4 regions of the Labrys sedimenti genome follow, and region 4 is predicted to be linked to each of the others. Evidence: predicted binding sites of a transcription regulator. Region 4 holds the regulator's gene; each other region holds the start of a gene.

Region 1 (7,742 bases), 560 kb from region 4:
TGGTCGGTCAGGCCCGTCTCGATCACCCGGCCCTGCCGCATCACCATGATGCGATGCGATAACAGCCGTGCGACAGCGAGGTCGTGCGTGACGATGACGACCGCGATGCCGAGATCGGCAACGAGGCCGCGCAGGAGGTCGAGCAAGCGCGCCTGCACCGAAACATCGAGGCCGGAGGTCGGCTCGTCCATGAAGACGAGGCGCGGGCGGGTGACGAGGTTGCGGGCGATCTGCAGGCGTTGGCGCATGCCGCCGGAGAAGCTGGCGGGGGTATCGTCGATGCGGTCGGCCTCGATTTCCACCCGGCCGAGCCAGTCCAGTGCCGATTCGCGAATACGCCCATAATGCCGCGCGCCGACCGCCATCAGGCGCTCGCCGACATTGGCGCCGGCCGAGACGCCCATGCGCAGGCCGTCGCGCGCATCCTGGCGCACGAAGCCCCAGTCGGTGCGCAGGAGGAAGCGGCGTTCGGCCTCGCTCAGCGCGAAGAGGTCGCGGACGGCCCCGTCACGCATGCGATAATGCACCGAACCGGCAGTGGGCTCGACCTCGCTGGAGAGGAGGCCGAGCAGGGTGGACTTGCCCGACCCGGACTCGCCGACCACGGCAAGGACCTCGCCCTCATAGAGATCGAAGGAAACGTCGGCGCAGCCCAGGCGTGTGCCGTAATGCTTGGTGAGCCCGCGAGCCTGGAGCAGGGGGGAGCTGTCGAAAGTCATGGCTCATCCTTCCTGGGAGCGCGGACGTCCTCGTCCGCTCGTGAAAACGATGCACTCGACGACAAGGCTGGAGCGGGTGAGGACGTCCGTGCTTCCAGGGGCGACGAGCCCAGCATCTCGCCCCTGTGCCCCGCGGCCCGCCTCGTTTCGCAATGGTCGGTGTCCGAGCAGACGAACATGCGGCCGCCGCGATCGTCGAGGACGACCTCGTCGAGATAGACGTCCCGCGCGGCGCAGAGGGCGCAGGGCTGACTGAAACGCTGCACGCTGAACGGATGATCTTCGAAGTCGAGGCTCTTCACCCGCGTATGTGGCGGCACCGCATAAATGCGCTTCTCGCGCCCGGCTCCGAAGAGCTGCAGCGCCTCGCAATCGTCGATCTTGGGATTGTCGAATTTCGGCGTCGGCGAGGGATCCATGACATAGCGCCCGGCGACTTCCACCGGATAGGCGTAGGTTGTGGCGATATGGCCGTGGCGGGCGATGTCCTCATAGAGCTTCACATGCATCAGGCCGTAATCGGCGAGAGCGTGCAGCTTGCGCGTCTCGGTCTCGCGCGGTTCGAGGAAGCGCAGCGGCTCAGGGATTGGCACCTGATAAACCAGGATCTGGTCAGGCTTGAGGGGCGCTTCCGGCACGCGGTGGCGTGTCTGGATGATGGTGGCGTCCTGCGTGGCGGTGGTGGTGGCGACGCCGGCCGTCTTGGCGAAGAAGCGGCGGATCGAGACGGCGTTGGTGGTGTCGTCGGCGCCCTGGTCGATCACCTTCAGCACGTCGTCGGGGCCGATCACCGCCGCTGTTACCTGCACGCCGCCGGTGCCCCAGCCATAGGGCATCGGCATCTCGCGCGAGGCGAAGGGCACTTGGTAGCCGGGGATGGCGATGGCCTTGAGGATCGCCCGGCGGATCATGCGCTTGGTCTGTTCGTCCAGATAGGCGAAATTGTAGCCGCTGGGATTGTCATCCCGTGCGCGGTGCAGCGCGGAGCGATGCCCCGCAGACACGGGACCGTTCGAAGAGTGAGCCTCTTCCTGCTTGCGGTCCCGGCTCTCCGCTTCGCTCCGACCGGGATGACTTGCTGCCTCGGTCATGCTGCGTCCTCCTGCCGGGTTTCGGCCAGCGCCGTCTCTCGCCGCTCGGCATGCTCGGCCCTCAGGCGCCTGACGAGGTCGAGCTCGGCCTGGAAGTCGACATAGTGGGGCAGTTTCAGATGCTCGACGAAGCCCGTCGCCTGCACGTTGTCGCAATGGGACATCACGAACTCCTCGTCCTGGGCGGGCGCAGTCCTCTCTTCGCCGAACTCGCGCGCCCGCAGCGAGCGGTCGACCATCGCCATGGACATCGCCTTGCGCTCAGCCTGCCCGAAGACCAGGCCATAGCCGCGTGTGAATTGCGGCGCGGCTTCGGCAGAGCCTGCGAACTGGTTGACCATCTGGCATTCGGTGACGGTGATCGAGCCCATCGGCACGGCAAAGCCGAGCTCCTCCGGCACGAATTCCACCTCCACTTCGCCGAGCCGGATTTCGCCGACGAAGGGGTGGGTGCGGCCAAAGCCGCGCTGGCTGGAATAGGCGAGCGCCAGGAGGAAGCCTTCATCGCCCCGGGCGAGCGCCTGCAGCCTGAGATCGCGGTCGGCCGGGAAGGCGAGGGGTTCGCGGGTGAGATCGCCCACCGGGCGTTCGGGGTCGGGAGCGGCGTTGCGCTCGATCAGGTCCTCGCCGCCGAGCAGGTCGCTGACGCGCGGCGTCTTCTCCCCGGTGGCGGGCTTTTCCTTGGGGGGCTCGACCTCGGCGCTGGCGGCCAGCATGAAGTCGAGCAGGCGATGGGTGTAGTCGAAGGTCGGGCCGAGCACCTGGCCGCCCGGCAGGTCCTTGAAGGTCGCCGAGATGCGACGACGAATGGCCATGTCGTCGGTATCGACAGGCGTGCTGGTGCCGAAACGCGGCAAGGTGGTGCGATAGGCGCGTACCAGGAAGATCGCTTCGATCAGGTCGCCCCGGGCCTGCTTGATGGCGAGGGCGGCCAGATCGCGGTCGTAAAGCGAGCCCTCGGCCATCACGCGGTCGACGCCGAGGGTGAGTTGCTCGCGGATCTGATCGGTGGCGAGATCGGGAACCGCCTTGTCGCCGCGCCGGACATGAGCGAGCAGGCGATGGGCGTTGTCGATGGCTTCCTCGCCACCCTTGACGGCGACATACATCAGGCTACTCCAAGAATTTGGGACGAGCGCGGCAGGCCGGCGATCCTGCCCGGTGCCGTGAAGACGATATCGACGCCGCATGGAAAGGCGGCATGGTTGGCGCTGAGCTGCCGGCGGAAGTCATCGGGAAGCGGCGCGAGCGCCAAACCTGCGTCGGCCTTGATGCCGGGCCCGGTAAAGGCGAGATCATGGCCGGCTTCGAGCCGCTCCAGTGCGATCAGCAGCGTGGTCGAGCGATCGGGATATTCGTCACTGCCCTGGGCGAAACTGGCGAGGTCAGGACAGGCGGCGGCATCTGCGACAAGGGCAAAGGCTGCCTCTTGTGGGTCTTCCGTCAGGTGGGCTCCGGTATGGAAGGTGAGATAGGCTCGTACCTCCGCTGTCCGCAGCCTGGCATCGAGCCAGAGCGGGGCCTCGTGATCGGCCACAGCGAGGGCAAGGGCGGCCAGTTCCGGCGTCAGTGGTGCCGGTGGCACCAGCCCCGTCAAAAGGGGCTGGGGACGGGCCGGCCGGGCCAGCGCATTCATGCAGGCGCGGAAGACCGCCTGGGATTCGAGTGCCGCATCGGCAAAGCCGGGCGCCAGATCCTGTGCAAATTGGTCCTGTGCAAGGCTGATCATCAGTCCTCTCCCCGTACCATGGTGAAAAAATTGACCTTGGTCGCTGCGGTCTGCCGGGCTGAAACGCCGGCTTCCGCATTCAACCGGGTGGCCACCGGCCGCAGTGCCCGTTCGACCGCCTTGCGACGGGCCTCGTCCTGCCAGAGTGCGTCGAGCAGGGCGGCGGCGCTGGCCTTGGCGCTGTTACGGCCGAGATGATAGGCAAAGCCGACAGGCCCATTTTCGAGCCGGACGGTGGCGCGCGACGTGCTCGCCTCGCCCAGGTTGAAGGCGGCGCCGTCGCCGCCGACCCGGCCCTGCAGCATGACGAGGCCGGTTGCGGCGGGCCGCAGCGCGGCATGGGCCGGCAACGGAGCCAGGGTCGAGAGGGCCTGGTCGAGTTCGCTGCCGGTTGCGTGGGCGCAAAGGCGCATGACGGCCTGGCGTGCCTTCAGTCCGGCAGCCGGCTCGGCCGCCATCTGGCGATGACGATCTGGGGAGGACTCATTCATGTCGGAACCATTGCTCTGCCTTGGGTCACAACAGGCTGGCGAAGCATGTTGTCTAGTGATATAGACAACTATATGAGGAACCTTGCAACGCTTCCATGACAAAACCAGTCCCGCCTAGGAATTTTTCGTCGCAGATGGCAACAAGCGATTTTGCTGCTGCGGAAGACGGTGTTTCCCGTGGCGATGGTATCGCCGCCTGGCGCAAGATCGTGGATCTCGTCGAGGCGGAGATCATTGGCGGCATGCTGGCCCCCGGGACGCAATTGCCGACGGAGGCCGCACTGGCCGCCCGCTTCGGCGTCAACCGGCATACGGTGCGCCGGGCCCTCGGCGAACTGGCCGGCAAGGGCCTGGTGCGCACCGCGCAGGGCAGGGGGACCTTCGTCGAGCTTTCTCGGCTTGCCTATCCGATCGGCGAGCGCACGCGTTTCAGCCAGAACATGGCGCAGGAAGGGCGCGAGGCCGGGGGCATCGTGCTGGAGGCCGTCGAAATCGAGGCCGATCCGCGCCTTGCCGGATTGCTGGCCATTGCACCGGGCAGTCCGGTGCTGAAGCTGCTGACCATGCGTTCGGCCGACGGGGTGCCGATCGCCTTCGGCAATTCCTTCCTGCCGCTGCCGCGCTTTGCCGGTTTTGCCGATGCCTATCGGCGCTTCGGGGCCGTGACGCCGGCCTTGGCGGCCTGCGGCGTCGAGGATTACAAGCGGGTATCGACCCGTGTCGGGGCGCGCTTTGCCTCACCCGATGAAGCAACCAGGCTCGATATTGCGGTCGGCCGCCCCGTCCTGACGGTGGAGGGTGTCAACATCGATGCCGACGGCGTGCCGATCCAGGCGATCTTCAGCTTGTTTGCCGCGGACCGTACCGAGATCGTGGTGCAGAGCTGACGGGCGCTGAGTGCCGGCCTTTCAGCTCCATCAATCGATGGAGCGTGGTCGACACACCAAGATCCCTAGCCGCGATAGTCGTGCCGGATGCCGCGCGGATCCGTCACGACAGGGCCGTTCTCGCCATCGTCGAGATAACCAGGCCCGATCGGCACCTTGCCGTGTCCGCCGGGAATGTCGAGCACATAGGTGGGCTGGCCGAGGCCGGTGAGGGTGCCGCGAAGGTCCCGCATCACCGCCTGGCCCTCGGCGATGGTGGTGCGGAAATGGCCCGTACCCTTGGCGAGGTCGCCATGGTGCAGATAATAGGGCTTGATGCGCAGGCCGAGCAGAGCCCGGAACAGGGCCGACAGTTCCTCGGCCGTGGCGTTGACGCCCTTGAGCAGCACGGTCTGGCTGACCATGGCGATCCCCGCCTTGACCAGCCGCGTACAGGCAACCCGCGCGGCGGGCGTGAGTTCGCGCACATGATTGGCGTGCAGGGCGACGAACACGCCCTTCGGGCTGTCGAGGCTTTCGATGAGCTCGTCCGTGACCCGTTCGGGCGCCACCACCGGCACGCGCGTATGAAAGCGGATCACGCCGACATGATCGATGGCCGACAGCGCTCTCACGATCCGGCCGATGCGCCGCGGCGACAGCGCGAAGGGATCGCCGCCGGTGATGATGACCTCGAAGATCGCCGGATTGCCGGCGATATAGGCCAGGGCGGCATCGAGTTCGCCACTGCCGAGCATGTCGCCCTCCGGCCCCACCATCTCCCGCCGGAAGCAGAAGCGGCAATAGACCGGACACACATGCAGTGGCTTGAGCAGGACGCGGTCGGGGTAGCGATGAACGATGCCCTTCACCGGCGAGAAGGCGTCGTCCCCGATCGGGTCCGAGAGTTCGTCCGGGCTCCATGTCAGTTCATGGCTGGTCGGTACGAACTGGGCGGCGATTGGATCCTGATCGGGGGGGCCCTCGATCAGGTCCGACATCGCAGGGGTGATGGCAACGGAGAAACGTCGCGCGACCTCCTCGATGTCGAGGCGTTCGAGCGGCGAGACAAGGCCGGCGGCCTCCAGATCGGAAGCGCTCCTGAGACTGGAATGCTTGTTCATGTGATCGTCTGTTCCGGGAGGCCCGTTTCGGTCCTGTCCCGGAAATCCTGCAGGGTTTCAAAATCTGGCCCTGCTCATAAACCTTTGGGCCGCCTTTCGGAAGGTGAAAGGCAAGAATCGTCTCGACCGTACCCTGCGGGCCATGCATGCTTCGCCGGGGGCTGTCCTGGGAGAATCAGCATGATCCGTTTGCTCGGTGTTGCTCTCGTTTCGTCTTGCCTCGTCGCCAGTGCCATGGCCGCAGGTGCCACCTGCAAGGCCCAGGCAACCGACAAGAAGTTGGCGGGGGCCGCCTTGACGGCCTTCACCAACAAATGCGCCAAGGATGCCGCCGGCGCCTGCGATGCGCAGGCCGCTACCAAGAAACTGAACGGTGCGGCCAAGACGAGCTTCGTCAAGAAGTGCACGGCTGACGCCGTCGGCGGCTAAGATCCATCAGGCGCCGCGTTCTCATGCCTTCACAAGAGGAGCATGCGGCGCCGAAACCTGCCGCAGGAAAAGGCGATCTTCCCGCCGGATGAAGGCTTCGCGCTTGGCGAGATCGTAGTTGGCGCGGCCGCCGGCGCTGTTGCGCAACCGGGCTCGGTAGGCCTCATAGGCGGCGAGGTCCTCGATATTGTAGACCCCGTAGGCCGTCGTGGCCGATCCCTCATGCGGCGCGTAGTAACCGATGAGGTCGGCCCCGCAGGCCGGGATGAGCTGGCCCCAATTGCGGGCATATTCCTCATAGGCTTCGAGCTTGAAGGGATCGATGTCATAGCGGATGAAGCACGTGATCATGGCCGTCTCCTTGGTTGGCTGACCGGGACAGGCTAGGCGATTGAGCGACGTCAATGCTTCGGCTATGATCGTAGTATGAAAGACGGACCGATGATCGCCTCTGTCGCCGCCCTGATCGGCGACCCCGCCCGCGCCAACATGCTCACGGCGCTGATGGATGGGCGGGCCCTCACCGTGAGTGAATTGGCCGAGGCCGGGGGCATCACCCTGCAGACGGCCAGCGGCCACCTTGCCAAGCTCGATGCGGCCGGCCTGCTCTCAGCTGAGAAACAGGGACGGCACCGCTATTTTCGCCTGTCCGGCCACGATGTCGCGCAGGTGCTGGAAGCGCTGATGGGGCTGGCCCAACGCACCGGCGCCGTCAGGGTGCGAACCGGCCCGCGCGACGAAGCCATGCGGACAGCCAGGATCTGCTACGACCACCTCGCCGGAGCGCGCGGCGTCGCCCTGCTGGACGGCTTCGTCTGTCAGGGCTTTATCAGCGGTGATGACGATCCCGTGGTCACGGCCACCGGGCAGCAATTCTTCGTCGGGCTGGGGCTCGACGTGCCGGCCATGGCCAAAAGCCGGCGCCCGCTCTGCCGGCGCTGTCTCGACTGGAGCGAGCGCCGCAGCCATCTCGGCGGTGCCCTTGGTGCGAGGCTCCTCGACTGGGTGATCGAGCGTGATTGGGCTCGGCGCAGGGAGGGGCGCGTGATTGCCTTCACACCGGTCGGCGCAAAGGCTTTCGATGCGGCGTTCGGCCTGGCGGGATAGGATCAGGGCCGTTGCGGCTGGCCGATGATCGCGAGGCGCAGGCGCGACGAGATCACGTCGATGACGGCGACGGTCACCAGGATCATGAAGATCAGCACGCCGAGGGGCGGCAGGTCGAGCACCCGCAGCAATTCGGCCAGATATTGGCCGACACCGCCAGCGCCGACGATGCCGATGATGGTGGCC
Region 2 (7,742 bases), on a different contig from region 4:
CACTTTTCCGACAGGGTGAGGTCGTTGGCCTTGGCATTGTCGATGTTGAGGCCGAACTTGCCGAGTTGGGTGGCGTTCAAGAGGTTGACCAGCACCTGCGAACGGGCCGGGGTGATAGCTGTGTCGAGGACGTTGCGCTCGTCCTTGGCGGGTGCGATCGGCTTGGTGCCGGTTTCATAGTCCGTGCCCGCCAGGTTGGTGGCGCCTGAGGTGTCGACCACCAGCACGGCCTTGAACATCTCCGGATTCTTGCAATCGCAGCCATGGCCGGCGCCATCACGTGCGAGCAGGAGGAAGCGGTGATCGTCGAGCGCCACCATCTCGCTCTGCGCGGCCGTGCTGTCGATCTTGCCGTCGCCTTTTTTGGAATAGACCGGCAGTTCGATCGCATAGACGGCCTTGGGGGTCTTGGGCAGCGGGTCCGAGGCGACATCATAGACATAGATACGCGTGGTGGCGCGGTTCGCCTGGTTCTTGCCGGCGGAGCTGTCCTGCAGCGTGCCGCTCTGCAGCACGGCATAGAGGGTCTTGCCGTCCGGCGTCAGCGAGATCGCTTCCAGGCCCTGATTGTTGCGCCGGCCGGTGTCGGGCGCTTCCATCGAGGTAAAGTTGATCTTGCCCTTCTTGGTGGGAACGAGTGCCGGGCCGGGCGGGATCAGGCCCTTCAACTTGCCGCCGGGCTCGAACAGGTAGACGGCAGCGGCATATTCGTCGCCGACATAGAAGCTGCCATCGGAGCGATAGGCGATCGACTCGGCGTCGAAGGAGAGGGAGCCGGCGCCGAGCGCACCGGCCGGTGGCACGGGCAGGGTATAGCCGTTCATCTCCACGGTGTTGTCGGCGGGATCGGCACCCGTCGTCGGCTTGCCGTCGAGGCCGGTGAGGAAGACGCCCTTGCCGGCGAGCGGCTTCAAGTCGATCTGCGACTGCGAGGTCACGGCGGTGGGTAGCGCAGCACCGGAATAGGGCGTGAAGGCGAAGTCGAAGGCGAGGACGCGACCCTGATAGTCGAAGAACAGGCCCTTGTCGGGATTGTTGTAGCCGCGATCCGGTAGGGAGCGGAGCTGGCCCTTGTAGCCCGTGGCAGTCTTGCTCCAGCTCTTGGGATCGATCGCCATGGAGGAAAAGGAGCCGAGCGTGTCCCCCTTCTCGTCCTTGAGGTCGGCGCTCAGCCGGCCGACGCCGACCAGGCCGTGGTTGACGAAGCTGCCACCGGCGAAATCGATCTTCTCTTCGCCCGGGGCGGAAGAAACGAAAGGCTCCTTGATGGCCAGGGGCTCGGCCATTGCCAGCGTCGGCAGAACCGAGAGGGTGGTGAGAAGGATGGTGCGAAGAAGGCGCATGGAAATCTCGCTCGGTGGCCAGAACACAGACGCGCCTCAGCGAAAACGCGTCTTTGCTCCCGGTCATTGTTGTTTCGACGTGTCTTCGCAATTTTCAGCAATATGGCCGAATTGCGAAACGCTTCAGCGTGGACTTCCTTGGCAAGAGCCGATGACAGAGGCGTGACAGTTTTCCGGCGGGTGACGCACCAAGAGGATCTTCGAAAGAACTTGCCGCGAACGCACGGCGTCGGTTGCGCTGCCCGTATGATTTTGGCAGCATCGCGGCAATCCGGACAATCAGACGGCTCCGGTGGGAGGATTCGCCGCACCTGCAATATCCTGACCTTCGATGCGAAGGGCAGGGGTCGTTCGTTCGTGCGATTTGTTCAGTGGCTTGTGCGAGTAAAGAACAAGGAACATTTAGTCCATGCTTTCTCTGTGGGTCATTATTGCGTGCGGGGCGCTTTCCCTCGTTTACGGAGTCTGGGCATTCCAGTCGGTGATGGCGCAGCCAGCCGGCAACGCCCGGATGCAGGAAATCGCCGGTTACGTGCGCGAAGGCGCGCAGGCTTACCTCAGGCGCCAATACGTCACCATTTCAGGTGTCGGCATCATCATCTTTGCCCTGGTCGCCTATTTCCTTTCGATCCCGAGTGCCATCGGCTTCCTGATCGGCGCCGTGCTCTCGGGCCTTGCCGGCTTCATCGGCATGAACATGTCGGTCAGGGCCAATGTCCGCACCGCACAGGCCGCGATGAACTCGCTAGGACAGGGCCTTGAAGTCGCCTTCAAGGCCGGTGCGGTCACCGGCATGCTGGTGGCGGGTCTCGCTCTTCTCGGGGTGGCCGTCTACTATTACGTGCTGACCGGGCCGATGCAGCTCTCCTTCGCCGATCCCAAGCAGGCGCGCGAGATCATCGATTCGCTGGTGGCCCTCGGCTTCGGCGCCTCGCTGATCTCGATCTTCGCCCGCCTCGGCGGTGGCATCTTCACCAAGGGCGCCGACGTCGGCGGCGACCTCGTCGGCAAGGTCGAGGCCGGCATTCCCGAGGACGATCCGCGCAACCCCGCGACCATCGCCGACAATGTCGGCGACAATGTCGGCGATTGCGCCGGCATGGCGGCCGACCTGTTCGAGACCTATGCCGTCACCGTGGTCGCCACCATGGTGTTGGCGGCGATCCTGTTCGCCGGTACGCCGGTGCTCTCCAACGTGCTGCTCTATCCGCTCGGCATCGGCGCGGCCTGCATCGTTACCTCGATCATCGGCACCTTCTTCGTCAAGCTCGGCGCCAACCAGTCGATCATGGGCGCGCTCTACAAGGGCTTCATCGCCTCGGCCGTCCTCTCGGTGGCAGGCCTGGCCGTCGCCACGCATTTCCTCATCGGCTGGGGCTCGATCGGCACCATCGGCGGCCATGACGTCACCGGTACCTCTCTGTTCGCCTGCGGCATCGTCGGCCTGCTGGTAACAGGCCTTATCGTCTGGATCACCGAATATTACACGGGTATCGGCTACCGGCCGGTGCGTGAGATCTCGCAGGCCTCGGTCACCGGTCACGGCACCAACGTCATCCAGGGCCTCGCGGTCTCGCTGGAAGCGACGGCGCTGCCGACCATCGTGATCGTCGCAGGCATCGTCGCCACCTACACGCTGGCGGGTCTGTTCGGCACGGCAATCGCGGTGACGACCATGCTCGGCCTTGCCGGCATGGTGGTGGCGCTCGACGCCTTCGGTCCGGTCACCGACAATGCCGGCGGCATCGCCGAAATGGCGGGACTGCCCAAGGAAGTGCGCAAATCGACGGACGCGCTCGACGCCGTAGGCAACACCACCAAGGCCGTCACCAAGGGCTATGCCATCGGCTCTGCCGGCCTCGGTGCCCTGGTGCTGTTCGCTGCCTATACCTCGGATCTGACCTATTTCGCCTCGAATTCGGCGCAGTATCCCTATTTCGCCGGGGTGCAGCCGAACTTCTCGCTGGCCAATCCCTTCGTGGTGGTCGGCCTGCTGCTCGGTGGTCTCATCCCCTACCTTTTCGGCGGCATCGCCATGACCGCCGTGGGCAAGGCAGCCTCGGCCATCGTCGAGGAAGTCCGGCGCCAGTTCCGCGAGAAGCCCGGCATCATGCAGGGCACCGACAAGCCTGACTATGGCAAGGCGGTGGATCTGCTGACCCGTGCCGCCATCAAGGAGATGCTGATCCCCTCGCTGCTGCCGGTGTTGTCGCCGATCGTGATCTATTTCCTGGTGCTGTGGATCACCGGCTCGAAATCCGATGCCTTCGCTTCCGTCGGCGCCATGCTGTTGGGCGTGATCGTCACCGGCCTCTTCGTCGCCATCTCGATGACGGCGGGCGGCGGGGCCTGGGACAATGCCAAGAAGTCGTTCGAGGACGGCTTCATCGATGCCAACGGCACCAAGCACCTCAAGGGCTCGGAAGCCCACAAGGCCTCGGTGACCGGCGATACGGTCGGCGATCCCTACAAGGATACGGCGGGTCCCGCCGTCAATCCGGCCATCAAGATCACCAATATCGTCGCGCTGCTCCTGCTGGCCATCCTGGCCCATCACTGAGGTTTTGCGATAGGTTCTGGTGGGTGAGGGAGGGCATTGCCCTCCCTCATTCGTTTAGAGGCGGCCGCAAGGGCCGCAATGGTTCTGGCTGATGATCGAGACGCGCCTCCTGCACCAGTTCGTCGTCCTCGCCGAGGAGTTGCATTTCCATCGCGCCGCCGAGCGGCTGCACATGGCCCAGCCGCCGCTCAGCCAGGCCGTGCGCAAGCTCGAGGAGAAGGTCGGGGCGCGCCTGTTCACCCGCAGCAATCGCCATGTCGCTTTGACCGAGGCCGGCGCCGCATTTCTGGAGACGGCGAAGGCCTGCCTGGTGAGCCTGGAGCAGGGGGCCCTGCGCGCACGCCGCATCGAGGCGGGACTGGCGGGCCGGCTTGCCATCACCTTTGTCGGTACGGCCCGTCGAGACCTGGTTCCGCTGGCATTGCGAACCTTCCGCTCGCGTTTCCCGGATGTGGAACTCGTTCTGCGCGAGGCGACGACGGCCAGGCAGATCGAGGCCCTGCGAGGCAAGCAGGCGGATATCGGTTTCATGCGTTGGCCCGGCGTTCCGGCGGCCGACATCCGTTTCGAGCGCATCGAGCGCGAGCCGGTCCTGGCCGCCTTGCCCGACGATCATCCCCTCGCCACAGGCGCGGCGGTCAGGCTGGAGCAACTGGCCGGGGAGGATTTCATCATGACCCCTCGGAACGAGGGGGTGAGCTTCCATGACCAACTGATCGCCCTGTGCCGCCATGCGGGGTTCGAGCCGCGCATCACGCAGGAAGCCTGCGAGATGCAGACCGTCGTCGGCCTGGTGGCGGGCGGCCTCGGCGTGGCGCTGGTGCCGGCCTCGGCCGGCCAGGAGAATCGCAAGGGAGCCGTGTTCCGTCCGATCGTCACCTCGGCGCCGGATGAACTGAGCCATATGGACATGGTCCTCGGCTGGCGTGCCGATATCGCCTCGTCGATCCGAGACAGCTTCATCGAGATCGTCAAGCAGGCAGCAACAATTGATATCTGATAGATATCAATGAGTCATATATAATATATTTTACATTGATCGTCAGGTGACCAAAATCGATTCCGAGCTGAGCTGGAGCGGTTGAAATGAACCTTCAGACCACGGATCGACGTAATGTCCTGAAATGTGCGGCGGCCGCCATGGCGACGGCCATCGCCCTCCAGCCCGGCTCCAGCCATGCCCGAAGGAGCAGGAATTCGATGATCTATCAATTGCGCATCTACGAGATATTCGAACACAACAAGGCAGCTTTTCATGCCCGTTTTCGCGACCATGCCGTCCGCATCATGAAGACCTACGGTTTCGACTTCGCTTCGCTCTGGGAGGCGGCTACGCCGGAAAGGACGGAATTCGTCTACCTGCTGCGCTGGCCGGATGCCGGGACGATGAAGGCGAGCTGGGAGCGCTTCATGGCCGACGAGGAATGGCAACGGATCAAGGACGAGACCGTGGCGCGCGACGGCAAGATGGTCGGCGTCATCGAAGACCGTGCCATGCAGGCTGTCGATTACGCGCCCTTGATTTGAGGGAGAGAAATCACCCGGCAACCCTGGGGATCGGCACTCCGCGTTTCCGGCACGTGTCTCTCCAAATTTAGAGACCCGGATTGGCTGTCGACAAACCGGCCGGCGACTTTTTCATGTTGGTTGACAGGATGGGGAGAACGCGCAAGCTGGATCGGGATTGGGCCAAAGCGGTCCGGCATGCTCCTGGATATGCGAGGGCGGCCGGCCTGGCCGCAATCCGCGACGATCCAAAAGAGACATAGGCAAGCGGAGGGGCATATGGCCCGCAAACGCGACGTTCCTGGGATCAGGCCTTATGACAGTCCTGCCGGTGGTTGGGGGGCCCTCAAGGCGACCGCAGCAGCCGTGCGTTCGCAGATGGAGGTACTCGAGGCGCCGCTGACCTTCCTGCGGATGAACCAGCCGGATGGGTTCGACTGCCCCGGCTGTGCCTGGCCGGACAAGGAGCACGGCTCGACCTTCCAGTTTTGCGAGAACGGTGCCAAGGCCGTGACCTGGGAGGCCACGAGCAAGCGCGTCACGCCGGAGTTCTTCGCCGAACACACCGTCACCGAACTCCTGGGCTGGAGCGACTATCACCTCGAGAATGAGGGCCGGCTCACCCATCCGATGGCCTATGATGGTGAGACGGACACCTATCAACCGATCGAATGGGACGATGCCTTCGCACGCATCGCCGCCGCCTTGCGCAGCCTGCCCGATCCGAACATGGCGGAGTTCTACACCTCCGGCCGTGCCTCCAACGAGGCGGCCTTCCTGTTCCAGCTCTTCGCGCGCGAATATGGCAGTAACAATTTCCCCGATTGTTCCAACATGTGCCACGAGGCCACCAGCGTCGGCCTGCCGCAATCGATCGGCATCGGCAAGGGCACGGTCTCGCTGGAGGATTTCGACCATTGCGAGCTGATCCTCTCGCTGGGCCACAATCCGGGCACCAACCATCCGCGCATGATGGGCACGCTGCATGAATGCTCGCGCCGGGGCGTGCCGATCATCGTGTTCAATCCACTGAAGGAACGGGCGCTCGAGCGCTTCGCGGACCCCCAGAATCCCATCGAGATGGGCACTTTCGGCTCCACACGGATCGCCTCGTCCTATTATCAGGTCAAGGTCGGCGCGGATGCCGCGGCCCTCAAGGGCATCATGAAGGCCTTGGTCGAAATGGACGAGGCGTCGGGCAACCAGGTGCTCGACCACGATTTCATCATCGCCCACACCCGCGGCTTTGCCGAGTTCGCCGCCGATCTGGAGGCGACATCCTGGGAGGCCATCGAGGCCATCAGCGGTTTCGGCAAAGCCCAGCTCGGGGAGGTGGCGCAGGCCTACGCCCGTTCCAACGCCACCATCGTCGCCTATGGCATGGGTATCACGCAGCACAGTCGGGGAACCGCCAATGTCCAGCAGATCGCCAACCTCCTCCTGCTGAAGGGCAATTTCGGCAAGCCGGGGGCGGGCATCTGTCCCTTGCGTGGCCATTCCAACGTCCAGGGCAACCGCACGGTCGGCATCACCGAACGGCCCAACATTCCCTTGTTCGAGGGGATCGAGCGCACCTTCGGCTTCAAGCCGCCAAGTCATCACGGCCATGATGCGGTGGCCACCATGGAAGCGATCGATGCGGGTAGCTCGAAAGTTCTGATCTGCCTGGGGGGCAATTTCGCCGTTGCCATGCCGGATCCCGAACGCTGCCAGGCTGCCATGCGCAAGCTCGACCTTGCCGTGCATCTCGACACCAAGCTGAACCGCTCGCAACTGCTCGTCGGCAAGCAGTCGATCATCCTGCCGGTGCTGGGACGGACCGAGCGCGACATGCAGGCGAGCGGGCCCCAGGCCGTGACGGTCGAGGATTCGATGTCGATGGTGCACGCCTCGCGCGGCAAGCTGCCGCCGGCCTCGGAGTATCTACGCTCCGAGACGGCCATCGTCGCCGGCATGGCGATGGCGACGCTGCCGGACAGCAAGGTCTATTGGGCCGAGATGGTTGCCGACTACGATCTCATCCGCGACGCGATCGAGAACGTCCTGCCTGATTTCAAGGACTACAACCAGCGTATTCGGGTCCCCGGCGGTTTCCGCCTTCCTTTGCCGCCGACCGAGCGCATCTGGCCGACTCCCTCGGGCAAGGCCGAGTTCCTGCCTTTCAAGGAGCTGGAAGAAGATCCGGCCAGCGCCGATGCCAGCGTGCTCAAGCTGGCGACCATCCGCAGCCATGACCAGTACAACACCACGATCTACGGGTTGAACGACCGCTATCGCGGCGTGTTCGGCCGCCGTGACGTGTTGTTCGTGAACGAGGCGGATCTTTCCCGGCT
Region 3 (7,742 bases), on a different contig from region 4:
CGATCACGCAAGTCTCGGCAGGCGAAAGGCCCGTCAGCGTGAAGATCGTCTCGGCGGCAATCGGTATGCGTTCCATCAGGTCCCGCGCGGTGGCGAAATCGGGAGCCTCCTCGAAGACGCGGCGAAGCAGGTGCATGGCGGGCATCAGTCCCCGCCGCAAGCCGGACAGATCCGGCACGATCGCACCGCTGGCGCTTGCCGCGCCGGCCGGTGTCGGGCCCTTGTTGATGGTGGCGGCAAAACGGCCGGGTGCCAGGGCCGTCAGCACACCCACGGCGCCCGGCCAAGTCACGTTGAGGAATTCTCCTGCAGGGCCGCGCTGGCGGACCACTTCGACGAAGCGACCGAGACCGTCGAAATCCCAATCGAGCGTCCGCAGCAGCCGGGCTCCGCGTCCGTCCGGTGCGGCTGCCGCCAGGGTGGTGCAGCCCCATTCATAGGCTGCGTTGATCAGGAAGGCGCCGGGCATCGGCAGGAGCGCGGCGATCGCCTCGATCTCGCCGACATAGGGGGAGGGGCTGGCGAGCAGCCAGGCATGCGCGCCGCTGTCAAGTTCGGCCACCTTGCCATGGGCCTCCGCCGGCATCGAGATCAGGCAGGAGCGCAACAGCGCCCGCACGGTATCCAGGCGGGCCTGGGCGTGCAGGACCAGGCCGCTATCGCGTGCATCGAAGATGGGAATGGGCGGCAACAAGGCTGCTGGGCCTTTCTGCAGGCCGACGCGAGGAAAAGGGATGACGCTCATTGCCGAGCTCCCACCTGAAGAAGTTCTCGGCAATTATCTAAGTTTTGTGATGTATTGTCATCCAACAAGATGATGATCGAGGCGTTTGTGTTCCGCTTCTCTTCTATCGAGTCGCCGAGGCGCCCCCGGCCAGTGTGGTCGCGGACCAATGCGCATTCAGATGGTTTTTCACTCGGTAAAGCATGTTTCCTGCCTCAAGTTGACGTAAAAACCGAGTGTTACAGGAACGCAACAACCTCGCTGAATTGAGACGCGGGTGTGACGGAAACACAATGAAACGGCGACGCTGGCCGTTACGAAGTGTCGAATATTCTGGTACGAAGAATCATGAGTTCGAATGAACCGTCCGCAAGCAATACTTACTTGCCTGTGGTCAGACAAAAGCAATAGGCAGCTGAGATTACTCAGCCGGACCTGCCGTAGCGGCGGGTCATGATATGGGGGAACGAATGGCAAGGAACACCCAACTCGCATTGCTGCTGATGGCCGGCGTTTCGCTGGCCGCGAGCCAGGCCTATGCCGGCTCTTTCATGCTGCGTGAGCAGAGCACGATTGGTCTTGGGCAGGGATTTGCCGGCGTGGCGGCCGGATCGGGTGGCCTGAGTTCCATGTATTGGAACCCGGCGACGATGACCTTCGTTCCGGGCTGGCAATCGGAGTGGGTCCTCAATGGTATCTTCCCGCAATCTGACATCAAGCCATACAGTGTTGGCGGCATAACCAGGGACTGGCCCTCGACGGGGGATATCGGCCAGGATAGTTTCCTCGCGGCGGGTTATACCTCCTACCAGGTCAATGATAGGCTCTGGATCGGCCTTGCCACCAATACGCCGTTCGGCCTGGTCACCAAAAACCCCTTCAACGCGCCCGGGCAGGTTTACGCACGCACCTCCAAGGTCGCCTCCTTCGATATCAATCCCAACATTGCCTATAAGGTAACGGACTGGTTGTCGGTCGGTGTCGGCTTCCAGGCCATGTATTTCAAGACTCGGCTCGGTCAGGCGATTTCCCCGGCTCCCAACGCTCCAAATGCGACCCTTCGGGGCGATAGCTGGGGCTATGGCTTCACCGCGGGTGTCACCATCACGCCGATCGAGGGAACCGTAATCGGTATAGGCTACCGTTCCTCCGTCAAGCAGGACCTGGAAGGCAATTTGCGCACTCCGCTGGGACGGACGGGAGTCAAGGCCGATCTGGAACTCCCGGATCAGTTGACCATTGGCATCACGCAGACCGTGACGCCTGATCTCACGCTTTCCGCCGGTTTCGAATGGACGAAATGGAGCAGGTTCGGTGTAATTCCCGTCATCGCGACGTCGGGACCTGCAACGGGCCGCCAAGTGACGACCCTGCCGTTCAAATATGATGACGGCTACTATGTTTCAGTGGGTGGTGAGTATGCCTGGAGTCCGGAGCTAACGCTCCGCGCCGGCCTCGGCTATGAGTGGTCGCCGATTTCCGACTTCAATCGTGATCTGCGTCTGCCTGACAGCGATCGCATCCACGCTTCGATCGGCCTGGGCTACAAGATCAACAACAAGCTTTCGGTCGATCTTGCCTATTCGCATCTGTTCACGGTGAACGGCGATATCAAGCTCAATGCCCGCAACCCTCACTATGTGGGATTGCCCTATTTCGCCAAGACGGACTCGTCCGTCGACATCGTCTCAGCCAGCTTGACCTATCGCTGGGACGACCCGGGTGAGCCCAACCAGCCTGGCATCTTCAAGTAAGGCGCTGAACTTCCGATAAAAAAGCCTTCGCGCAGGTTCCCGCCGGCGCGAAGGCTTTTTCATGTTGTGCCGTCTCACGTTTCGACACCTGACACCCTTCCTCTCCTCGAGCGGGAAGGGCGCCAGTCATGTCGTCTGGCGCGGTGGAACGCTCAGGCGCTCCAGGCCACCGTGGTCTGGCGCTGGTCGCCGAGCTTCTCGATGCCGAGCGTCATCACATTGCCGGGCTTGAGATAGCGCGGCGGCTTCATGCCCATGCCGACGCCGGGAGGCGTGCCGGTGGTGATGACGTCGCCGGGTTCCAGGATCAGGAACTGCGAGATGTAGTGCACGATGTGGGCGACGCCGAAGATCATCGTCTTGGTCGAGCCGGTCTGGACGCGCTCGCCGTCGACATCGAGCCACATGGAAAGGTTCTGCACGTCGCCGACTTCGTCGGGCGTGACCAGCCAGGGGCCGAGCGGGCCGAAGGTCGGGCAGCCCTTGCCTTTCATCCACTGGCCGGAGCGCTCGATCTGATAGGCGCGCTCGGAAACGTCGTTGCAGACGGCGTAGCCGGCGACATAGGAGAGGGCGTCCTTCTCCTCGACATAGGAGGCGCGGCTGCCGATGACGATGGCCAGTTCCACTTCCCAGTCCGTCTTTTCCGAGCCGCGCGGAATGACGACGTCGTCATTGGGGCCGACTACGCAGGACGGCGCCTTGTTGAACAACACCGGCTCCTTGGGGATCGGCATGTTGCTCTCGGCCGCATGGTCGGCATAGTTCAGGCCGACCGCGATGAAGTTGCCGGGCTGGGCGACGCAGGAGCCCAGGCGCGGATTACCGGTCACTTCCGGCAGCGAGGCTGGCGCAAGCGCGGCGATCCGGGCCAAAGACTGTGGCGAGAGGGCATCGCCCCTCCAATCGGCGACATGGGCCGACAAGTCCCTGATCTTGCCATCCGCATCGATCAAACCGGGCTTTTCAGAGCCCGGCACGCCAAACCGTACCAGCTTCATTGTGGGGTCCTTTAGACGAAAATTGCAGCCCTTCGGCTGTCGTTGAAATTATCGATCCTGAAAGCCGGTCCTCGCGAGGCAAATGCCATCAGCCGGCCGGTGCGGACCATGCCCGATCGGGGGGGCGGTCGCAAGCATTGTGTGGGATGCCACACCAATATTTGTCGGATGAATGGTTGGCCTCATGTCGAGAAGAGGGAAGGGACCCCTCAATCTGCGGGCAAAATGCGGTGGAAGCACGCTTTGCGCAAAAAGAACGGATAGTCCTTCGCGGGTTTGGCGAAGGTTGCGCCCAGGCCTGTCGTCCCCAAGCCTCGCGAAATGACAAAGCCCGCACAGGTTGAGCTGTGCGGGCCTCGTGATCGGTTTGGAAACATTGGCGGCCTGAGCAGGGTGCGACCTGCTCGGTCTACATCGCTCCCGCCCAAACGCGTCTTGCTCTCCGCATCAGGCGGAGTGTCCCTCGCTGCCATTGCGAGCGGCATTGCGCTCGGCCATGAAGCGATCGAACTCTTCCTTATCGCGGGCACGACGCAGATTGGTGACGAATTCGGCGAAGGCGCGACCTTCTTCCTCGAGGCGCCGGCGCTCCTCTTCCAGGCGGCGCAGCGTCTCGCGGCGATAATCGTCGAAAGCGGCATTGCCGGTGGCCGACCAGCCCTGGCCGGCATAGCTGCGCTGATCACGCGAGAAGCCGGCGAATTCCGCCTTGGCCCGCTCGAAGCCTTCACGCACCTTTTCCCTGGGAAAGCGGTCGCCCCAGATGAAATAGGCCAGCGCCGCCAGGCCAAGCGGCCACCAGATCAGAAAGCCGGCGATAACCGCCACCACATGAAGCGGATGCCAGCGGCCACGCGTAGAACAAGAGGTCATTATCCTCTCCCATGTTGCAACCCAGCACCCGAGCAGTTGGGGGTGGCGACGGGTGGCTTCAAGGGTACAAGCCGAAGTTGTGTCCGATTTAATCTTGGCGACCGCGCAAGCAGCAAAGCGCTGCTCCCGCGTTTCGTGCCGCAAATTCGTTGGTGGTGATGGCCTGCCGCAAAGTTGCCGTGATCGAAAGCTTTGTGGGCGCGCGTGCTGGGCCGGGCGCAATCTTCGAGGTGTGGAATGAATGGCGCTTGCACCGAAGGCGTCGACACCGGCTTCATGACGTTGGGGGTGGCAAAGGTCGCTTTCCTCGGCGTCGTCCAGGGTATCACCGAGTTGATGCCGATCTCCTCCACGGCCCATATGCGATTGGTGCCGGCCCTGCTTGGCTGGCAGGATCCCGGCTCGGCCTTCTCCGCGGCCATGCAGCTTGCGGCCCTGTGCGCGGTGGTCTGCTATTTCTGGACGGATATCCGCTCGATCACCCTGGGATCGCTGGCGGCCGTGCGGACAGGGGATTGGATGTCCCCGAAATTTCGCCTGGCGGTGGGCGTGGTGTTGGGCACGATCCCGATCGTGCTGGCCGGCCTGCTGCTCGCGCCCTTTCTCAATCGTTGCGACAGTCCCCTGCGCGCACTGCCGGTGATCGGGTTTGCCTGCCTCGTCATGGGTGGGCTGCTCGCCGCTGCCGAACTTCTGGCTCGCCACCGGCGCCGGGTCGAGGACATGCGATTGCGCGATGCCCTGATCGTCGGGCTGGCTCAGGTCTGCGCCCTGATCCCCGGCGTGTCGCGGTCCGGCTCGACCCTGACGGCGTCGCTGTTCTGCGGCTTCTCGCGCGAGGAGGCGGCGCGCTTTTCCTTCCTTCTGGGCATTCCCGCCATTGCCTTGGCTGGCTTGCACGAAATCGGCACCCTTCTGCGCGCCCATCTCTCCCTCGAAGGTTGGCTGATCCTCCTGGTGGGCCTTGTGGTCGGGGCGATTTCCTCCTTTGCCGCCCTGTGGGGACTGATGCGCATTCTCGAGCGCTTTTCGACCTGGCCCTTCATCATTTACCGCATCGTGCTCGGGGCCGTCGTGCTGTGGATTGCCTATCACTAGAGCCGGGGGGCTCATGAATGAACGCTCGTTTGCGCCAAGTCTTTGTTTCGGCGCGCGCCCGCAAATCGAGGTGTTCTCGTCTCGGCGCAAGACGCCATAAGAGAAAAGGAGACGAAAGAGCATCGATGTCTCCTCGGACATGTCGCCTGTCATAAAACCATGAACTGAATCGTGTTTGTGACAATCAGGATGCGTCGTCGATTTCGCTGATGTCTGCAGCAAAGCGCATCAAAGCAAGCGCCATGCTCTCATGCTTCGTTTCGACGACACGTTTTTTGGGCCAGGCGAGGATGGTGCCATGAACAGCGACGGCGAAGGCACGCGCTATCGAGCGCTCTTTATCTCGGATGTGCATCTGGGGACGCGCGGCTGCCAAGCCGGCATGCTGCTGGACTTCCTGCGCGCCTATGACGCCGAGACGATCTACCTTGTCGGCGACATCGTCGATGCCTGGCAGTTGAAGAGCGGCTGGTACTGGCCACAGGCCCACAACGACGTGGTGCAGAAGCTGCTGCGCAAGGCCCGCAAGGGTGCGCGCATGGTCTATATTCCCGGCAATCACGATGAATTCCTGCGCGATTTCCCCGGACATCACTTCGGCGGCATCGAAGTCATGGAGCAGACCGTGCATGTCGCTGCCGACGGCAAGCGCTACCTGGTGATGCATGGCGATGCCTTCGACGTGGTGGTGCGACACGCCAAGTGGCTGGCCTTGCTCGGCGACTGGGCCTATGTCACGGCCCTGGGAGTCAATACCTGGCTGAATGCCATTCGCCGGCGCCTTGGCATGTCCTACTGGTCGCTATCCGCTTGGGCCAAGCTCAAGGTGAAGAACGCTGTCAGCTTCATCGGCCATTTCGAGGAAACCCTGGCCAAGGAAGCCAAGCGTTTGAATTGCGACGGGGTCATCTGCGGCCACATCCATCACGCCACGCTGCGCGACCTCGATGGCATCACCTACATCAATTCCGGCGACTGGGTCGAAAGCTGCACGGCGATCGTCGAGCATTTCGACGGCCGTTTCGAACTGGTGCGTTGGAGCGAGCTGGTCCGACAGGCCGACAAGCCGCCGGCCCTCCAGGACGAGACGCTGGTTCCTCAGCGCGCCGCCTGAGTCGGTCCCGTGAAAATCCTGATTGCCACCGATGCCTGGCGCCCGCAGGTCAACGGCGTCGTCCGGTCCCTGGAGCAGACGGCTGCGGCCGCATCGCGACAGGGCGTCGAGATCGGCTTCCTGGCGCCGGATCGCTTTTGGTCGGTGCCGATGCCCTCTTATCCGGAAATCCGCCTGGCCATGCCGCCGCTCGGTGCCATCGAGCGCCATATCGAGGCCGAGAAGCCGGACTACGTTCATATCGCTACCGAAGGGCCGATCGGCCTGCTCACGCGCCGGGCCTGCCTGAAGAAGGGGCGCCCTTTCACCACCAGCTATCACACTCGCTTTCCCGAATATCTCGCCGCACGCGCTCCCGTACCGCTCGACTGGAGCTATCGCTGGATCCGGCGTTTCCACAATGCCGGGGCGGGTACGATGGTCTCAACCCCCGCCCTCGAGCGTGAACTGGCCGGGCGCGGCTTCAAGCGGCTGATGCGCTGGTCTCGCGGGGTCGATGCCGAACTGTACCGACCAAGACCGGTACGCATCTTCGACCTGCCGGGCCCGATCTTCCTCTATGTCGGCCGGGTTGCGGTGGAGAAGAACATCGAGTCCTTCCTTGATCTCGACCTGCCCGGCTCGAAAGTGGTGGTGGGCGGAGGCCCGGCCCTGGAGATGCTGCGCTCGCGCTATCCGGCCGTTCATTTCGCCGGCATGCTGGAGGGAGAGGACCTGGCGAGGGCGTATGCGTCGGCAGATGTCTTCGTCTTCCCCAGCCTGACCGATACATTCGGCATCGTCCTGCTCGAGGCGATGGCCAGCGGCCTGCCGGTGGCAGCCTTTCCGGTGACGGGGCCGATCGACGTGATCAATACCGGCAGGACAGGCATCCTTGACAACGACCTTGCTGCTGCTGCGCGGGCCTGTCTCGACCTCAAGCCCGCGGACGCCCGGGCGGAGGCCTTGAAATATTCCTGGGACGCCTGCGCCCACCAGTTCATCGCCAATGTGGTGGACGCCTGCAGCCGGGCAAAGACCACACCTGCGCCAGCCGGTGCGGTCAAGCAGGGGCGTGCCAGCCTGCCGGTTTGACGATCAAGATTGGAGCCTGGCGCGCGGCCCTATGACCAGGCGATGTCTGGGCTTATATCCGCGATAGCAGCAGGCGGATGCCGGCCAGGCCGAAGAACAGCGCC
Region 4 (7,742 bases):
GCAGCTCGCCGACCTGATCAAGGCGACCGAGCTCAATCTCGGATCGGCCGAGATCGAGCAGCTTACCAAGGCAAGCGCATAATTTTCCTGCCGCTGTCGAAAGCGAACGGGATGGCGCGTCATTGTCATGCCGGCGCATCATGCGCCGGCAGAGACAGGAGGAACCCATGCAGTTCGCAATTCTGATCTACAGCAACGAAGAAGCCATGCTGAAGGCGGATCCCGCCAACAAGCAGCAGATCCTGGCCGCCTACCAAGCCTACACGCAGGCGCTCCAGTCGTCCGGCAGCCTGGGACCGTGGAGCCGCTTGCGTCCGACGGCTTCGGCCACCACCGTGCGTATCGCCGACGGCAAGAGCCAGGTGCTCAACGGTCCCTTTGCCGACACCCGTGAGCAGCTCGGCGGCTTCTACATCATCGACGTGCCGGACCTGGATGCCGCGATCGGCTGGGCGGCGCGCTGCCCGAGCGCGGCCATCGGGACCATCGAGGTCCGGCCGATATGGGACCCGAAGGACTATTGAGCAAACGAGCCGAGCCGGTGTCTTCGGCCCCCGCTGCCGACCTTGCCGAAGTCGTGGCGCGACGCAGCTATGGCCGTCTCGTCGCACTTCTTGCGGCACGCTCGAGCGACATTGCGGGGGCGGAGGACGCCCTGGCCGACGCCTTCGCGGCAGCCTTGGAACATTGGCCGGCGGGCGGCGTGCCCGCCAATCCCGAGGCCTGGCTCCTGACCGCGGCCCGCCGCCGCCAGATCGATGCGGCCCGCCGCGCCAGGCTGCGCGGCGAAAAGGCGGACGCGGTCATCCGCCATGTCGAGGCCCTCGCCTCGGAGCAGGGCGAGCGGCATGCCGTGCCCGACGAGCGCCTGCGCCTGATGTTCGCCTGCGCCCATCCCTCTCTCGATGCTTCCGTGCGTGCGCCCCTGATCCTGCAGGTGATATTGGGGTTCGATGCCGGCGCGATCGCCAGCGCCTTCCTGGTCTCACCCACTGCGATGGGCCAGAGGCTGGTGCGGGCCAAGGCCAAGATCAAGCAGGCCGGCATTCCCTTCCGCATCCCGGAGCCCGACGAGCTGCCCGGCCGCCTCGATGCGGTGCTGGCGGCCGTCTACGCCGTCTATGCCGAGGGCTGGGCCGATCCGGAAGGGGCTCACGCCCGCGAGCGCAATCTGTCGGCGGAAGGTATCTGGCTCGGCCGGCTGCTGGCCTCGCTCCTGCCCGGCGAGGCAGAAGTGCTGGGACTGCTGGCGCTGATGCTGCACGCCGAAGCGCGGCGAGCGGCACGCCGCGGCCCGGGTGGCGATTATATTCCGCTGGAGCAGCAGGATACCGCGCTCTGGGATGCCGGGCTGATCGAGGAGGCCGAGGCCTTGCTTGCCCGGGCCGGCCAGGTCCGCCAGATCGGCCGCTATCAGCTGGAAGCCGCGCTGCAATCGGCCCATGCTCATCGACGCATCTGCGCGGCGACGGACTGGGCCGCGATCGTCACGCTGTATGAAGCCCTGGTCCTGCTGACCGCTTCTCCGGTGGCCGCCATCAACCGGGCCGTGGCGCTGGGCCGCCTTGCGGGGCCGCAGGCTGGTCTGGACGCGCTCGACGAGGTCGCCGGCGACGGACGCATCATCGATTACCAGCCCTATTGGGCAGCGCGTGCCGACTTGCTGGCGCGGGCGGCGAAGCCGGAAGAGGCCCGCAATGCCTATTCGCGGGCGATCGGCCTGGAGAGCGACCCGGCCATCCGCCGCTATCTGCAGGGACGCCTGGCGGATCTGGGGGCGTGATTGCGTGGCCAGAGAACTGGTCAGACACTGATGCTCACCCTTACACCAACTCGCGCAATCCCCGACCCGTCATTGCGAGCGAAGCGAAGCAATCCAGGAACTCGCAGGCCTGGAGTTCAGGGCTCTTGGATTGCTTCGCTTCGCTCGCAATGACGTTGATGAGTCGAACTCAAAGCGTGCTGGTATTACTCACTACGTCGCGCAGCCTTGGCGAAAGGAAGCGGGCGGGCAATGCCCGCAAACCGCCCTCAGGATTGCTTGGCGAAGGTCTCGTCGAAGGAATAGCCGGCGCCACGCACGGTGCGGATCGGATCGATCTCGCGGGTGCGATTCATCGCCTTGCGCAGGCGGCCGACATGCACGTCGACCGTGCGCTCGTCAATATAGACGTCGCGGCCCCAGACGCTGTCGAGCAACTGCTCGCGCGCGAACACCCGTCCCGGCGCCTGCATTAGGAATTCGAGCAGGCGGAACTCGGTCGGGCCGAGGCGGATCTCGCGATTGCCGCGATGGACACGCTTGGTCTCCCGGTCGAGCGAGATGTCGCCGGCCTTGAGCAGGGAGGCGACGTGATCGGGCTTGGCCCGGCGCAGCAAGGCACGCACGCGGGCCGAGAGTTCGGGCACCGAGAAGGGCTTGACGACATAGTCGTCGGCGCCGGTGGCAAGGCCACGCACGCGTTCGGTTTCCTCGCCGCGCGCCGTGAGCATGATCACCGGCAGGCGCTCGGTTTCCGGCCGCATGCGGATGCGCCGGCACAATTCGATGCCGGACAGGCCCGGCAACATCCAGTCGAGCAGGACGAGGTCCGGCACGCTTTCGCGCAGCCGAATCTCGGCATCGTCTCCGCGTGCGACGCTATCGACCTCATAGCCTTCGGCTTCGAGATTGTAGCGCAGCAGCAGAGTCAGGGCTTCTTCGTCCTCGACGATCAGAACCTTGGGAGGCATGGCCTATCCCTTGTTATTTAGCCGGCACAGGAAGATCGACAAGATCGGTGCTGTTGTCCGCCTTGGGCCGCTCGCCGGCCGGCGATTCACCGGTGACCAAATAGTGCACCGTCTCGGCGATGTTGGTGGCGTGGTCGCCGATGCGCTCGATGTTCTTGGCGCAGAACAGCAGATGGGTGCAGAAGCCGATATTGCGCGGATCTTCCATCATGTAGGTCAGCAATTCGCGGAACAGCGAGGTATACATCGCATCGATCTCGCCGTCCGAGCGCCAGACCGAGAGCGCTTCCTCGACGTTGCGCTGGGCGAAGGCATCGAGCACCTGCTTGAGCTGCTCGAGCACCAGGTCGGCCATGTGATCGAAACCGCCGAAGAGCTGGGCCGGCTGGGCGTGGCTGTGGATGGCCACCACGCGCTTGGCGACGTTCTTGCCGAGGTCGCCGATCCGTTCGAGGTCATTGGCCACCCGCAGGGCCGAGACGATTTCGCGCAGGTCGAGGGCCAGCGGCTGGCGCTTGGCGATGATCAGGATGGCCCGGTCCTCGACCTGGCGCTGCAGCTTGTCGATCGCGGCATCGAGATCGATCACCGCTTTGGCGCGCTGGGTGTCACGCTTGAGCAGGGCTTCGACGCTGTCGGCCACGCTCTTCTCGGCGTAGCCACCCATTTCGGCGATCATGTTGCGCAGTTCGCGCAGTTCCTGGTCGAAGGATGTAACGATATGGTCGGACATGCCGCCTCCAAATGAATTCGACGCTGGCCGGGAATCAGCCGAAGCGGCCGGTGATGTAGTCCTGCGTACGGCTGTCGTTCGGGGTGGTGAACATCTTGTTGGTCTGGCCGACCTCGATGAGGTCGCCCAGATAGAAGAAGGCCGTCACATCCGCGCAGCGCGCCGCCTGCTGCATATTGTGCGTGACGATGACGATGGTGAAGTCCCGCTTCAATTCGTCGATCAGTTCCTCGATCTTGGCGGTCGAGATCGGATCGAGTGCGGAGGTCGGCTCGTCCAGCAGCACGACTTCGGGCTTCACCGCGATGGTGCGGGCGATGCACAGGCGCTGCTGCTGGCCGCCGGACATGCCGAGGGCCGAAGCGTGCAGGCGGTCCTTGACCTCGTTCCACAAGGCGGCCTTGGTGAGGCACCACTCGACGCGCTGGTCCATCTCCGCCTTGGAGATGGACTCATGCAGGCGCACGCCGAAGGCGATATTGTCATAGATCGACATCGGGAAGGGCGTCGGCTTCTGGAACACCATGCCGATGCGGGCGCGCAGCACGGCCGGATCGATTTCCTTGCCGATGACGTTCTGGCCGTCGAGCAGCACGCGGCCCTTGGCGGTCTGCCCCGGATAGAGGTCGTACATGCGGTTGAGCACGCGCAGCAGGGTCGACTTGCCGCAGCCGGAGGGACCGATCATGGCAGTGACCTGCCGGTCGATCATGTCGAGGTTGATGCCCTTGAGCGCATGCTTCTCGCCATAATAGAAGTCGAGATTCTCGACCTTGAGCTTCACGGCGGCGGCTGGATCAGCGATCGGGCGTTCGGCAACCGCGATGGAGGCTTGGGGGGTAGCGGACATGGGAGCACTCATTTCTTGGGAGCGAGCACGAAGCGGGTCAGGATATTGAGCGCCAACACGCCGGCCGTGATGAGGAGGGCGCCACTCCAGGCCACCGAGACGGCCTTGGGGTCGGGATAGGGCGCGAGCTGGTAGATGGCTGCCGGCAAGCTGGCAAATGCGTTGCCGAGGTTGAGCGACCAGTTGGAATTGCCGAAGGCTGTAAGCAGCAGCGGTGCCGTCTCGCCGGCGGCGCGGGCCAAGGCCAGCAGGATGCCGGTGACGATACCGGTACGGGCCGAGCGCCAGGTTACGAAGGTGATGACCTTCCACATCGGCGATCCCAGGGCAAAGGCGGCTTCACGCAGGCTGGTCGGCACCAGGGCCAGCATGTCCTCGGTGGTGCGCACGACCACCGGCAGGATGATGATGGCGAGGGCGATCACGCCGGCCCAGCCGGAGAAGCCGCCCGTTGCCACCACGATCATCTGGTAGACGAACAGGCCGATCAGGATGGACGGCGCGGAGAGCAGAATGTCGTTGATGAAGCGCACCGCATCGGCGAATTTGCTGCCGCGGCCAGCCTCGGCGAGGAAGGTGCCGGCCATGATGCCGATCGGCGCACCGATCAGGAGGGCGAGCAGCACCATGACGAGAGAGCCGACGATGGCGTTGCGCAGGCCGCCATCGGCCATGTCCTTGGTGAAGAGGTCCATGGTCAGCGAGGGCAGCCCCTCACGCAGCAGCGTGAACAGGATCCATGCCAGCGCCAGCAGGGAGATAGCGGCAAAGCTGATGGAGACGACCTTGTAGGCATAGTCGAGGGCGCGGCGGCGGGCGAGACGGGCGCTGCCTTGGGCGAGATTGGCCATGATGCTCTCCCTTACTTGGCGTTGGTGCGCACGAGCATGCGGGAGATCGCAAGCACGATGAAGGAAATCACGAAGAGGACGAAGCCCAGCTCCAGCAGCGACTGGCTGCGCAGCGAGCCGGCCGGTGCGTCCGGGAATTCGTTGGCGATGGTGGAGGCGATGGTCGCGCCCGAGGAGAACAGCGATGCCGATATTCGGTTGGCGTTGCCGATCACGAAGGTCACCGCCATCGTCTCGCCCAAAGCGCGGCCGAAGCCGAGCATGACGGCGCCGACCAGGGCCGTGCGGCCATAGGGCACCGAGACGTTGCGGAAGACCTCATAGGTGGTGGCGCCGACGCCATAGGCCGATTCCTTCAGCATGGCGGGCACGGCTTCGAGGATCTCGACGAACATCGCGGTGATGAAGGGAATGATCATCAGGGCCAGGATGATGCCGGCCGTGAGCATGCCGGCGCCGTTGGTGGGGCCCTTGAACAGATAGCCGAGCACCGGCACGTGCGAGAGGATGGAGATGATCGGCGGATAGATCGTCTGGGCCAGGATCGGCGCCACGATCAGGGACCCCCACATGCCGAAGATGATCGAGGGCACGGCCGCCAGGAGCTGGATGGCGATGCCGATCGGCCGCCGCACGCTCTGGGGTGCGATCTCCGTGAGGAAGAAAGCGATGCCGAAGGACATCGGCAAGGCAATGATCAAAGCGAGAATGCCGGTGAACAGCGTGCCGTAGATCATGACGCCGGCGCCGAATTTCTCGGTGACGGGGTTCCAGGCGGTGGACCAGTAGAAGCTCGGCCCGAAATGGGCCAGCGCCGGCCAGCCGCCATAGAAGAGCAGCACGACGATCGAGCAGAGCAGGATCAGCACGAGGGAGCCGCAACCATAGAGGGCGGCCTTGAAGATGGGATCCAGATTGGCGCCAGGAACCGTCTTGGCCCCGGGCGAGGGAGAACCCTGCGCGACCTTTGCGGCCGAGTTGGATGCGTCCAGCGAGGAGTCGGCTACGGCGCTCATGGCGATATTCCAGCCTGTGATTCGATCAAAGAGGATGACCCGGCGCAGTTCTGCGCCGGGCCGGGTTTTCAGCTTATTCGTAGACGGCCTTGCCGTCGGCAGCCTTCACTTCGCTCTTCCAGGCGGTGCGAACGGTATCGATCACTTCCTTGGGCAGCGGGATGTAGTGCAGCTTCTCGGCCGTCGCGCCGCCATCCTTGTAGGCCCAGTCGAAGAACTTCATGACTTCGGCCGACTGCTTGGCGTCCTTGGGATCCTTCGGCAGCAGGATGAAAGTGGTGGAAACGATCGGCCAGGAGGTTTCGCCGCCGACGTCGATCATCGAGACGGCGAAATCCTTGGCGCCCTTCCAATCGGCCTTGGCGGCCGCGGCCTGGAACGCGGGAACGGTCGGCTTGACGACCTTGCCGTCCTTGTTCTGCAGCTGCGTGGTGGTCAAGCTGTTGTTGGCAGCGTAGACATATTCGACATAGCCGATGGCGCCCTGGGTGTTCTTCACGGCGCCGGCGACACCGTCATTGCCCTTGGCCCCCGAGCCGGTCGCCCATTGCACCGAGGTGGCGGCGCCGATATTGCTCTTCCAGTCGGGGCTCACGGCCGAAAGATAGGACGTGAAGACATAGGTCGTGCCCGAGCCGTCGGCGCGGTAGACCGGGGCGATGTCGAGATCGGGGAGCTTCACATCCTTGTTGAGCTCGGCGATCTTCGGATCGTTCCACTTGGTGATCTTGCCCTGGTAGATGTCGGCGATGATCGCGCCGGTCAGCGTCAGCTGGTCGGCGGACACACCCTCGATGTTCACGATCGGCACGATGGCGCCGATCACGGTCGGGAACTGCAGCAGCTTGGCAGCGGTCAGCTTGTCGGTGGCCATCGGAGCATCGGACGCGCCGAAATCGACGGTGCGGTTGGTGATCTGGGTCTGGCCGCCGCCCGAACCGATTGCCTGATAGTTCAGCGCAGTGCCGGTCTTGGCTTTGAAATCGCTACCCCAGGCATTGTAGACCGGGGCGGGGAAGGTGCCACCGGCGCCGGTGATGTCGGCAGCGAAGGCGGCGGTCGCGGCGATCGTGCTGGACAGGGCTACCGAAGCGGCGAGCGCGAGGAAGGAAAGCTTCACGGTCTATCTCCGTTGTTCTCTGGACAGGCGCTACGATCGTTTACCGGTCGGCAACCCTGTCTACGGCGCGACTCCTAACAAGCCGGCAGCAACGGTTCTATGACAGTTAGGCTATCGTTTTATGACAAATAAAACCGTTTTAATTCAATGGCTTGATCGAATCTTGTCAGCTGCCTCGCAAGAGCGATGACGGGATTGTTAAAATCCGCCGAAATTCTATGACGATGCCCGCAGCTTTCGTCATCATGCAAGATTCGAGATTGCGGACCTTTCCTGCTCAGGCGCCCGACGTTTTTTGAGATCAACTCGAAAATTTGGCGAAATCGCCGAAAGAGGCGGCATTTCCTGAAAATACCTCACGGCGTCAGTCGATCTGGTCGATCCGAACCGAGAAAACCGTGCTTTCGCCGGGTACGCTCTCAATGCCCAGGCGGCCGCG

Evidence for each region. The regulator PhoB, encoded in region 4, activates phosphate uptake and scavenging genes when phosphate is short. The targets are predictions, from matches to a motif close to TGTCATNNANCTGTCAT.
Region 1: phnF (phosphonate metabolism transcriptional regulator PhnF) is a predicted target of PhoB. The motif match lies at 4,115-4,131, and genes of this name have one in related genera.
Region 2: U1R88_RS20070 (esterase-like activity of phytase family protein) is a predicted target of PhoB. The motif match lies at 1,495-1,511, and genes of this name have one in related genera.
Region 3: U1R88_RS01790 (UDP-2,3-diacylglucosamine diphosphatase) is a predicted target of PhoB. The motif match lies at 5,598-5,614, and genes of this name have one in related genera.

What each region holds. Positions count from the first base shown of each region.
Region 1 covers NZ_JAXOUF010000002.1:589,605-597,346, forward strand. Annotated here, with positions in the region: gene phnK (phosphonate C-P lyase system protein PhnK) at 1-719, opposite strand, end outside; gene U1R88_RS09210 (alpha-D-ribose 1-methylphosphonate 5-phosphate C-P-lyase PhnJ) at 716-1,810, opposite strand; gene U1R88_RS09215 (carbon-phosphorus lyase complex subunit) at 1,807-2,919, opposite strand; gene phnH (phosphonate C-P lyase system protein PhnH) at 2,919-3,539, opposite strand; gene phnG (phosphonate C-P lyase system protein PhnG) at 3,539-4,030, opposite strand; gene phnF (phosphonate metabolism transcriptional regulator PhnF) at 4,165-4,917, shown strand; gene U1R88_RS09235 (lysine-2,3-aminomutase-like protein) at 4,983-6,020, opposite strand; gene U1R88_RS09240 (hypothetical protein) at 6,201-6,449, shown strand; gene U1R88_RS09245 (NIPSNAP family protein) at 6,471-6,800, opposite strand; gene U1R88_RS09250 (ArsR/SmtB family transcription factor) at 6,876-7,556, shown strand; gene phnE (phosphonate ABC transporter, permease protein PhnE) at 7,559-7,742, opposite strand, start outside.
Region 2 covers NZ_JAXOUF010000006.1:295,303-303,044, forward strand. Annotated here, with positions in the region: gene U1R88_RS20070 (esterase-like activity of phytase family protein) at 1-1,343, opposite strand, end outside; gene U1R88_RS20075 (sodium-translocating pyrophosphatase) at 1,753-3,903, shown strand; gene U1R88_RS20080 (LysR substrate-binding domain-containing protein) at 3,995-4,903, shown strand; gene U1R88_RS20085 (NIPSNAP family protein) at 4,990-5,430, shown strand; gene U1R88_RS20090 (FdhF/YdeP family oxidoreductase) at 5,689-7,742, shown strand, end outside.
Region 3 covers NZ_JAXOUF010000001.1:380,743-388,484, forward strand. Annotated here, with positions in the region: gene U1R88_RS01765 (Ntn hydrolase family protein) at 1-745, opposite strand, end outside; gene U1R88_RS01770 (OmpP1/FadL family transporter) at 1,195-2,478, shown strand; gene U1R88_RS01775 (fumarylacetoacetate hydrolase family protein) at 2,631-3,479, opposite strand; gene U1R88_RS01780 (DUF2852 domain-containing protein) at 3,927-4,352, opposite strand; gene U1R88_RS01785 (undecaprenyl-diphosphate phosphatase) at 4,590-5,450, shown strand; gene U1R88_RS01790 (UDP-2,3-diacylglucosamine diphosphatase) at 5,749-6,564, shown strand; gene U1R88_RS01795 (glycosyltransferase family 4 protein) at 6,574-7,638, shown strand; gene U1R88_RS01800 (LysE family translocator) at 7,691-7,742, opposite strand, start outside.
Region 4 covers NZ_JAXOUF010000002.1:26,291-34,032, forward strand. Annotated here, with positions in the region: gene U1R88_RS06510 (aldo/keto reductase) at 1-82, shown strand, start outside; gene U1R88_RS06515 (YciI family protein) at 168-524, shown strand; gene U1R88_RS06520 (RNA polymerase sigma factor) at 542-1,783, shown strand; gene phoB (phosphate regulon transcriptional regulator PhoB) at 2,032-2,733, opposite strand; gene phoU (phosphate signaling complex protein PhoU) at 2,747-3,466, opposite strand; gene pstB (phosphate ABC transporter ATP-binding protein PstB) at 3,501-4,316, opposite strand; gene pstA (phosphate ABC transporter permease PstA) at 4,325-5,167, opposite strand; gene pstC (phosphate ABC transporter permease subunit PstC) at 5,179-6,183, opposite strand; gene pstS (phosphate ABC transporter substrate-binding protein PstS) at 6,257-7,303, opposite strand; gene U1R88_RS06555 (ATP-binding protein) at 7,668-7,742, opposite strand, start outside.